Regions from separate parts of the Streptococcus sp. STC1396 genome, predicted to be linked through region 1. Evidence: riboswitches for the same ligand, from Rfam matches in the RefSeq annotation. Region 1 holds a riboswitch; the other holds the start of a gene.

Evidence for each region. Region 1 has a riboswitch for preQ1 ahead of AC5FEC_RS01545 (nucleoside hydrolase). Riboswitches for the same ligand answer to the same signal wherever they lie in the genome.
Region 2: linked by a shared signal. The riboswitch ahead of AC5FEC_RS01985 (QueT transporter family protein) and the one ahead of AC5FEC_RS01545 (nucleoside hydrolase) in region 1 are both predicted to bind preQ1.

The regions. Positions count from the first base shown of each region.
Region 1 covers NZ_JBZYCU010000002.1:145,738-150,533, reverse strand. Annotated here, with positions in the region: partial or broken gene AC5FEC_RS01555 (GBS Bsp-like repeat-containing protein) at 1-559, shown strand, start outside; gene AC5FEC_RS01550 (LytS/YhcK type 5TM receptor domain-containing protein) at 791-1,357, opposite strand; gene AC5FEC_RS01545 (nucleoside hydrolase) at 1,362-2,339, opposite strand; PreQ1 riboswitch class I at 2,461-2,505, opposite strand; gene AC5FEC_RS01540 (RidA family protein) at 2,635-3,018, shown strand; gene rapZ (RNase adapter RapZ) at 3,085-3,975, shown strand; gene AC5FEC_RS01530 (YvcK family protein) at 3,972-4,796, shown strand, end outside.
Region 2 covers NZ_JBZYCU010000003.1:85,752-90,547, reverse strand. Annotated here, with positions in the region: gene AC5FEC_RS02005 (MarR family winged helix-turn-helix transcriptional regulator) at 196-645, shown strand; gene AC5FEC_RS02000 (B3/B4 domain-containing protein) at 654-1,361, shown strand; gene AC5FEC_RS01995 (GNAT family N-acetyltransferase) at 1,506-1,916, opposite strand; gene AC5FEC_RS01990 (GtrA family protein) at 1,953-2,390, opposite strand; PreQ1 riboswitch class II at 2,501-2,593, shown strand; gene AC5FEC_RS01985 (QueT transporter family protein) at 2,591-3,106, shown strand; gene ligA (NAD-dependent DNA ligase LigA) at 3,210-4,796, shown strand, end outside.

The sequences.
Region 1 (4,796 bases):
TTATATTGACTACACTGACGGAACTACAGATGGTTTCAATGTAGGAAATCATGAATTAGATCCTCAGATAAAGGGGCAGAGAGATCGAGTCGTACAGTCAGCAGCAGCACTTGTTGGTGTTCAGGGGGGCAGCGAGCAGCACCGTCTGTTAGTGGCGGATTATAATCGCATTCGTCCATTGCCAGTGGGATATGCTGTCAAGGAAACGGATGACTGGTGTGATATTTTTGTCACTGTGGTTTTCCAAAGACAGGGTTTGAGTGAACTTATCGGTCGCGAGTGCGGAGTAGAACGTCATATTCAAATTTTCAAACGCTTGGGTATTTGGAATGAAGATGGGAATTCAACACCTAAAGCAGGCGATATCATCACTTTTAACTGGGATCAAAACAGTCAGCAAAATGACGGCTGGGCGGATCATATTGGTATTGTAGAGAAAGTGGAGAATGGCATTATTCATACTATCGAAGGAAACAGTACCAATAATCAGGTGCAACGCAAAACCTATCGTATTGGTCACGGGAATATTCGCGGATTTGCTAGTCCTCTATATAAATAAGTAAAGAAATTCTTTGCACACAGGAAGCAAGTGCCGATAAATTTCAATTGTAATAAGCATCTCATTTAAGCATTACAAACTTTTTCTAGACTCTTTTAGTAGAAGACGGTCTAAACCGTAGCGGAAGTAGGCAACTCCTCAGAGGAATTTTAAAAAGGGAAATTTAGAAGAGAGTAACAAAAACAACAGTACAAAATTAGTGCTGTTGTTTTTGTTAATTCAAATGCATTTTTAAATATTAGTAGATTTTGCAAAGATTCTTGGGCTGACCTTTTTGAGTTGTGGAATGAAGACCAGACTGACCCCGATAACGAGAAGTCGGTCTGCATAGTCAGTCAGTGCTTGGACGATGATGGTACTGGTGACCAAATCTAAGCCTAAGCCATGTAAGCCCTGAACGATGAGGCTGGAACCACTTGGAGTAATCCCTTTGAAGACGATGACGGTAATCAGAGAGGCCAAGGCAGTGGCTGGCAGGGAAACCATAAAAGATTTCCAGAAGAGGTTTAGCCTAGGTTTTGAATCAGCCTTGAAAAAGACTGAGATGAGCAGTGCCAAAAGAATGGCTACTGGAGAGAAATATATAGCAGAAATGTCCGTTGTAAAAGCACTAATCAGAGCGCTGGCAATCGCAGTTCCTACTCCGAAAATAGGTCCTAAAACAAGGCTGGCTAATATCGTTCCAAACGTATCCAAATAAACAGGAAGTTTTAGAAAAAGAGCAATGTTGGCACCGGCATAGTTAAGAGCGATGCAGACAGCAGTAAATGTGATGATAAATGGTGATGTTTTTTTCATAATCTTATCCTAAGTTTAAAGTTTGTAGATCTTGGCAGATGATTTCCTTTGAGGTATTGAGTATCACAGCGAGAAAATCCTGAAAAAAGAGTTTGGTATCTACTTGAGTCAACACTTTAGTGTTTGCTTCTTTATTATAAAAATGATAAGCATCAACCAGCGTTTGTCCCATGGCAATACCCTCCGTTGCAACATCTACATAGGAATCAAAACCATGGCAAAGGTCTTCATGCAGGAAATGGGAAACAGCCAACGGATCGTTGATGACACAACCGATGATATGTTCATACTCCCAATGAAAATCCCAATAGAAACGAGTGATTTTCCCGATGAAGTCAGCGACTTCAAGATTAATAAAACGCATATATTCAAATAGATTGGGTGTTAAGACAATCTTTCGAGTGACATCTAGACCGACCATTTCAATCTTTTTTCCAAGTTTTTCGTAGGTTTCTTGAGCTGCATGCGGATCGCACCAGTAGTTGTATTCGGCCACAGGTGAACAGTTGCCGTGCGATTTGTAGCTGCCGCCCATGCTGATAAATCGGTCTAGATGTTGACCAAGTGTAGGATTTTTCCTGAGAGCCAAGGCAATATTGGTCAAAGGCCCCAGCGCGATGATAGAAGTATTCTTATTGGTCTGGAAGTAGTCTGCCAGGAAGTCATAAGCAGCTTGTGGCTGGGCTTGGGTGGAGCTGCTTCGTGCTATCCCGCTTTCCCCCAATCCATCCATGCCGTGGGTATCTTGAGCGGAGATGAATTCACGAACCAAAGGCTTGTCGGCTCCTGCATAAATTGGAATATCCAGCCGATTCAGCCTTTCCAATATTTTGAAGGCATTTTCTAGGCCTAGTTCAACTGGGACATTTCCAGCAACAATCGTCAAAGCGACCACCTCTAAGTCAGGGTGTTGCAGGGCATAGAGCAGGGCTAGGCTGTCATCTATGCCGGGATCACAATCAATAATAACTTTTCTTTTCATAGGTCCTCCTTTTGAGAAATAAAATAAGGTTGAAACCTCCGTCTCAACCCCTCAGTTAGTTCTGCCAAAGCGGCAGGACACCAGAAAAAACTATGCGCAATTACATTACTTTAGAATATAAGGGTACTTAGTTTTTTATACTGGGAAGTTTGCGAACCAGTCCAAAACAACTGTTTTGAATTATGCATTTACTATCATAATGAAAAATTGCCTAAAAGTCAATGGGAAGGAGGACAAGAATAGTCAGTCTTTTGACTTTATGATATAATAAGATGAAAGAAATGAGGAGAATATAATGGCAAAAATAGTACAAACAGATAAAGCACCAGCAGCAATCGGACCTTATGTCCAAGGAAAAATCGTCGGCAACCTTTTATTTGCCAGCGGTCAAATTCCTTTGTCACCAGAGACAGGAGAAATTGTAGGAGCAACGATTGAGGAGCAGACCCAGCAGGTTTTGAAAAATGTAGCAGCCATTTTAGCAGCCGCCGGAACAGATTTTGACCATGTGGTCAAGGCGACCTGTTTCCTGAGTGATATCAATGATTTTGTGCCATTTAATGAAGTCTACAAGACAGCCTTTAAGAGCGAGTTTCCAGCTCGTTCGGCAGTAGAAGTGGCTCGCTTGCCTCGTGATGTTAAAATCGAAATCGAAGTCATTGCTGAGATTGTGGAATAAATGTTTGGGGCTGGGAAAAGTTTCCTGTCCCTTTTTAGACATGATAGGTTAGAGAAAGGAGAAAGAATGACTGAACACAAGATTCAATTAGTGATTGTGACTGGAATGAGCGGGGCGGGGAAGACCGTAGCTATCCAGTCCTTTGAAGATTTAGGTTATTTTACCATTGATAATATGCCGCCAACTCTGGTGCCAAAGTTCTTACAGCTGGTCGAAGGGACCACTGACAATGATAAATTGGCTTTGGTTGTTGATATGCGCAGCCGTTCTTTCTTTTTGCAAATCCAGAATGTTTTGGATGATTTAGAGCAAAATGAGAACATCGATTTCAAGATTCTTTTCCTAGATGCGGCGGATAAGGAGTTAGTGGCTCGTTATAAGGAAACACGGCGCAGCCATCCGCTGGCAGCTGATGGACGGATTTTGGATGGGATTAAGCTGGAGCGTGAGCTCTTGGCCCCTCTGAAAAATCTCAGTCAAAATGTTGTGGACACAACAGATTTGACACCACGGGAGCTCAGAAAGACCATCTCTGAGCAATTTTCAAATCAGGACGAGATGCACAGTTTCCGGATTGAAGTCATGAGTTTTGGTTTCAAATACGGTCTGCCTTTGGATGCAGATTTGGTCTTTGATGTACGTTTCCTGCCCAATCCGTACTATAAGCCCGAACTGCGCAATCAGACAGGCTTGGACAAGGATGTCTTCAACTATGTCATGAACCATGCTGAGTCAGAAGAATTTTACCAGCATCTGCTGGGCTTGATTGAGCCGATTTTGCCGGGTTATCGGAAAGAAGGAAAATCTGTGCTGACCATCGCAGTAGGCTGCACGGGCGGACAGCACCGCAGCGTAGCCTTTGCGCAACGTTTGGCGGATGATTTGGCAAAAAATTGGCCAGTTAATGCCAGCCATCGCGACAAAAATCGTCGGAAGGAAACGGTGAACCGCTCATGAGAAAACCTAGAATCACAGTCATTGGTGGCGGCACAGGAATCTCAGTTATCTTGGACAGTCTGCGGAAAAAAGAAGTGGAAATCACAGCTATTGTCACAGTAGCAGATGACGGCGGCAGTTCTGGCGAGCTACGGAAAAACATTCAGCAGCTGACTCCTCCGGGCGATTTGCGAAATGTTCTTGTAGCCATGTCTGACATGCCAAAGTTCTATGAGAAGGTCTTCCAGTATCGCTTTGCCGAAGGAGACGGTGTTCTAGCTGGTCATCCTCTGGGGAATCTGATTATTGCCGGCATTTCTGAAATGCAGGGCTCAACCTATAACGCCATGCAGCTTCTGACCAAGTTTTTCCATACGACAGGTAAAATCTATCCTTCTAGTGACAATCCCCTTACTCTACATGCTGTTTTTACGGATGGAACGGAAGTTGTCGGTGAAAGCAATCTGGCTAGTAAGAGTGGGATGATTGAGCGGGTTTATGTGACCAATACTTATGATGATGAAAAGCCTGCTGCTAGTAAAAAGGTGGTTGAGAGCATTTTGGAAAGCGATATGGTGGTTCTGGGACCAGGTTCCCTCTTTACTTCCATTTTACCTAATCTCGTTATTGAGGAAATTGGTCAAGCCCTTCTAGATACAAAGGCAGAAGTGGCCTATGTCTGCAACATTATGACTCAACGCGGCGAAACCGAGCACTTTTCAGATAGCGACCATGTCCAAGTGCTGCATCGTCATCTGGGCAGAAAGTTCATTGATACTGTCTTGGTCAATATCGAGCCGGTCCCGCGTGAGTATATGAATAGCAATAAATTTGATGAATAT
Region 2 (4,796 bases), on a different contig from region 1:
GACGCACAGTTGTAACAACTGTACGTCTTTTTGCATCGGAAAAGCGCTTGGTAATGTCTATATTGCTTTCGCCGCTACAGAAATGATAAAAATGTGATAGCTCTCTTAAAGAAAGTCATTTCTTTTTTAGAAAGTATCAACTTTTTATTGCATTTGCAATAAAAAGTTGATATACTAGTTTCATAAGGAGGACAAATGACAGTTTTACGTGAAATTGGCATTATTGCCCGAGCTTTGGATTCCATCGCTAATCTGGAGTTTCGTGACATAGATCTGGCGCGGGGACAATATCTCTATCTGGTGCGGATTGCGGAGAATCCTGGCATTATCCAGGAGGAGCTGTCGGATTTGCTCAAGGTAGATCGCTCGACGGTGGCTCGATCAGTCAAGAAACTAGAAGGCAAAGGTTTACTGGAACAGCGCTCAGCTGCCAATAACCGCAAGAATAAGGAATGGTTCGTTACTGAGAGGGGGGCAGCCCTCTATCCTTTTATCTTAGCGGAAAACGAATATTCGGAGCAGGTTTCGTTGGAAAATTTTTCAGAAACTGAGCGGAAAGAGTTAGAAAAGATGCTGGTTCGCGTCCGAGAGAATATTACCAAGGACTGGGAGCTGGTCAAAAAAGGTCAGAAAAGAAATTATTGAGGTGCAACATGAAAATTACAGTTGAAAATGAATTTTGGACTTTGTTTCCAGAGGCGCAGATTAGTATTATGGTAGCCAAGGGTTTGGACAATTCAGTCGATGAAAGCAAGGATCCCTACTTCAAATCCTTGCTAGATAAGGGAGCAAAGCGAGCTGAAGACTTTATCCCAGATGAGAATTTTACCCAGAATGATGTTATTCAGGAATGGCGGCAGGCTTTCGGCCAATTTAAGACCAAAAAAGGAGCGCGTTCCTCTATCGAAGCCCTACTCAAGCGGGTCAGTCAAGGACGGGAATTCAACCCAATCAATCCTTTGGTAGATCTTTATAACAGTGTGTCCTTGTCTTATGCCGTTCCTTGTGGTGGGGAGGATTTGGACAAGATTGTCGGTGGTCTTCATCTGGGGAAAGCCAAGGGTGGTGAAGCCTTCTTTCCACTGGGAGCTGAAACGGATGCACCGGCTCTGCCAGAGGAAATCATCTACTATGATGAGGAGGGAGCCGTCTGCCGCTGTCTCAACTGGCGAGAAGCTCAGCGGACCATGCTAACAGAAGGAACCAAGGATGCTGTTTTAGTTATTGAGGCCATCAATGAAGAGCAGACAGCGCGTGCTCAAGCAGCCATGAAAGAACTCCAGTCTCTGGTGGAGGAATATTTCGGTGTCAAGGGTGACATTACTCACCTGACAGCTGAAAATCCAAGTTTGGAAATCTAATCATCAAAAAATCTGGGTCAGAATAATCTGGTCCAGATTTGCTTTTATAGGGCAAAGAAACTTTGGTCTAAACATAACTCTATTTTCTCTTCTTCGTAAGAAACCGACAATAATGCATCTGATTTGAATCATTCAAATCTTAAATTATAATGCTTTTGTATAATAATATCTTTCTCCGGTATAGGGATATTCTTTTAAGGCAAACACTTCTTCATAACCGTGCTTTTTATAAAAATTCGGTGCTTGAAACTGATAGGTGTTCACAAATGAATATTTACACTTTCTTTCTCTAGCCTCTTTTTCTGCCCGGTTCAAAATGTTTGAGCCTATGCCTTGTCCTCGCAAATTCTCTTGCACATACAAATATTCAATTTCTAGCCAATGTCCAAAAGTTTCGGCTACCATGCCAGCAATTAGATTTCCTTGTTCGTCTTCGACATAGATGTTAAGAGGTTCACTTTTTGACGGTTCTCTCTTTGATTGATTATATGCTCTGATTAAATTTCCCAGTTCTTGTGTTTTCTTCGATTCTCTATTTTCCAATCGAAATTGCATTGTAGCCTCCATATTAGCTTCTCAAATAGCCTATTATTATTTCTTGCTTTTAAAAACAAAAATCTTGCTGAAGACATAGTTGAGGATGATAATAGCTACTTGGGCAATGAAGGTTTCGACAGTATTGACCATCTTGATGTCATTGTTGACAAATTGGCCGATGATTTGCGGGAACCAGCTGACAAAGATGATGGTTAGAGCTAGGTCGAGGCCTAGGGTGCTGAGCCGAGCGATAAAGAATTTAATCAGTCTGACTGGCCAGCCCTTTCTTTTTTGCTTGAAAACAATGGTATCGTTGGTCGCAAAGGCAAAAAGAATACCGGCGATATTTCCGATGATGGTCGCAATGATTTCATTCGAGGTCAGAGTATAGAGCAGCATCCGGGTCGCGACAGCTACCACAGTAGTGGCTACTCCAAAAAACAGGTAGGATAAAATTTCATTATCAAAAAACTTTTTTATTACAACTTTCATGATCTTAGTCTATCATATTTTCGGGATTTGTGCTATACTTGAAAGGCTGTGTCTCAATGTGAGAGAGTGGGGAGAAGGAGCTGTTTTAAGAGAGTCTGCGACCTATTTCATTTCCTAATTTTAGCAAGGGATACAGCCCTTGACGCTTAGCTTCTTTCGTCAAGCATATTTTAAGCGGGAAAACCGCTAAAGGAGAAAAAATGAAAAAACAAAACCTAACTGTTCGTGACATGACTCAGATTGCCTTAGTTGCGGCGATCTATGTAGCTTTGACCATTACCCCGCCTTTGAATGCTATTAGCTATGGTGCTTATCAATTCCGTATTTCGGAGATGATGAACTTTATGGCCTTTTATCATCGTAAGTATATCATCGGGGTGACCTTAGGCTGTATGATTGCCAATTTATATAGTTTTGGCATCGTAGATGTCTTTGTTGGTGGTGGTTCCACTTTAGTTTTTTTGACTTTAGGTGTTATTCTTTTTGAAAAATTTAAGAATCAATATATTCTTAATAATCTGATTCGGCTAGATCATTTCTGCTTTGCAATTCTCTTTTCTATTTCCATGTTTACCATTGCTGCGGAACTGCACCTCTTACAAGGTCTTCCCTTTTTCCTCACTTGGTTTACGACAGCGGCTGGAGAATTTGTTTCTTTGCTAATTGGAGCGATTTTAATCAATCGTCTGTCCCAGCATATTGATTTGACGAGATAGATTATAAAGAACAACTATAAAAATGTATAGTTGTTTTTAATTTCCTGTAGATTGTGAGGAACAAATAGAGGAAGATTTCGCCCATTTATGATAAAATAGAAGTATGAAAAAAAGAATTGCAGAATTAGTCAAATTGCTTAATCAATACGCCCATGAATACTATACCAGTGACCGTCCAAGCGTATCTGACAGTGAGTATGACCGGCTCTATCGTGAGCTGGTGAACTTAGAAGAAAAGTACCCATCAGACATTCTGCCTGACAGCCCTACACATCGGGTTGGTGGGAAGATTTTAGAAGGATTTGAAAAATACCAACACCAGTATCCTCTTTTTAGTTTGCAGGATGCTTTTTCACGTGAAGAATTACTGGCATTTGACGAGCGGGTGCGTCGGGAATTTCCCAGCGTTTCCTACTTCTGCGAGCTCAAGATTGACGGTCTGTCTATTTCCCTGACCTATGAAAATGGTGTCTTGATAGCAGGCGCGACGCGCGGAGACGGCTCTGTCGGTGAAAATATCACGGAAAATCTCAAACGGGTCAAGGATATTCCCTTGACTCTCAAAGAGCCTGTTGACTTGACTGTCCGCGGAGAATGCTACATGCCTAAGGCATCCTTTGATGCGGTTAACCAGCTGCGTCAGGAAAATGGCGAGCCTGAGTTTGCCAATCCGCGAAATGCAGCAGCCGGAACCCTACGCCAATTAGATACAGCTGTTGTGGCCAAGCGTAAACTGGCTACTTTCCTCTATCAAGAAGCCAGTCCGACTCAGGAAACCAGTCAGGAAGCTGTTTTGAATAAGCTGGCATCTTTGGACTTCTCAGTCAATCCTACTCATATTCTGGCGGAATCTATGGATCAGGTCTGGGAGTTTATCGAAAAAATTGCTCAGGAGCGGGATAGTCTGCCTTATGAGATTGACGGTATTGTTATCAAGGTCAATGACTTAAGTGTTCAAGAAGAGCTGGGCTTTACTGTCAAGGCACCTAAGTGGGCCATCGCCTACAAGTTTCCAGCAGAGGAAAAGGAAGCCCAGCTTCTGTCTGTTGACTGGACCGTCGGACGGACGGGAGTTGTGACTCCAACGGCGAACTTGACGCCGGTTCAGCTAGCAGGAACGACAGTTAGCCGAGCAACCTTACACAATGTGGACTACATATCTGAAAAAGATATTCGCAAGGAGGATACAGTTATTGTCTATAAGGCAGGCGATATTATCCCAGCTGTCTTGCGTGTGGTCGAGTCTAAGAGGGTGTCAGAAGAGGCTGTGGAAATCCCAAGTCACTGCCCGAGTTGTGGCGGTGAGCTATTGCATTTTGAGGATGAGGTGGCTCTGCGCTGTATCAATCCTCTCTGTCCCGCTCAAATCATGGAGGGTTTGACTCATTTTGCCAGCCGAGATGCTATGAACATCACAGGCCTAGGCCCTGCGGTTGTCGAAAAGCTCTTTGCCAAGGAATTGGTCAAGGATGTTGCCAGCATTTACCGTCTTTCTGTAGAAGACTTGCTCACCTTAGACGGCTTTAAGGAAAAATCAGCCAACAAGTTGTATCATGCCATTCAAGCTTCCAAGGATAACTCAGCAGAGAAATTACTCTTTGGTCTGGGGATTCGTCATGTGGGAAGCAAGGCCAGTCGGATTCTATTAGAGAAATTCCATGACATTCCTAGACTTTCTCAGGCTAATCAA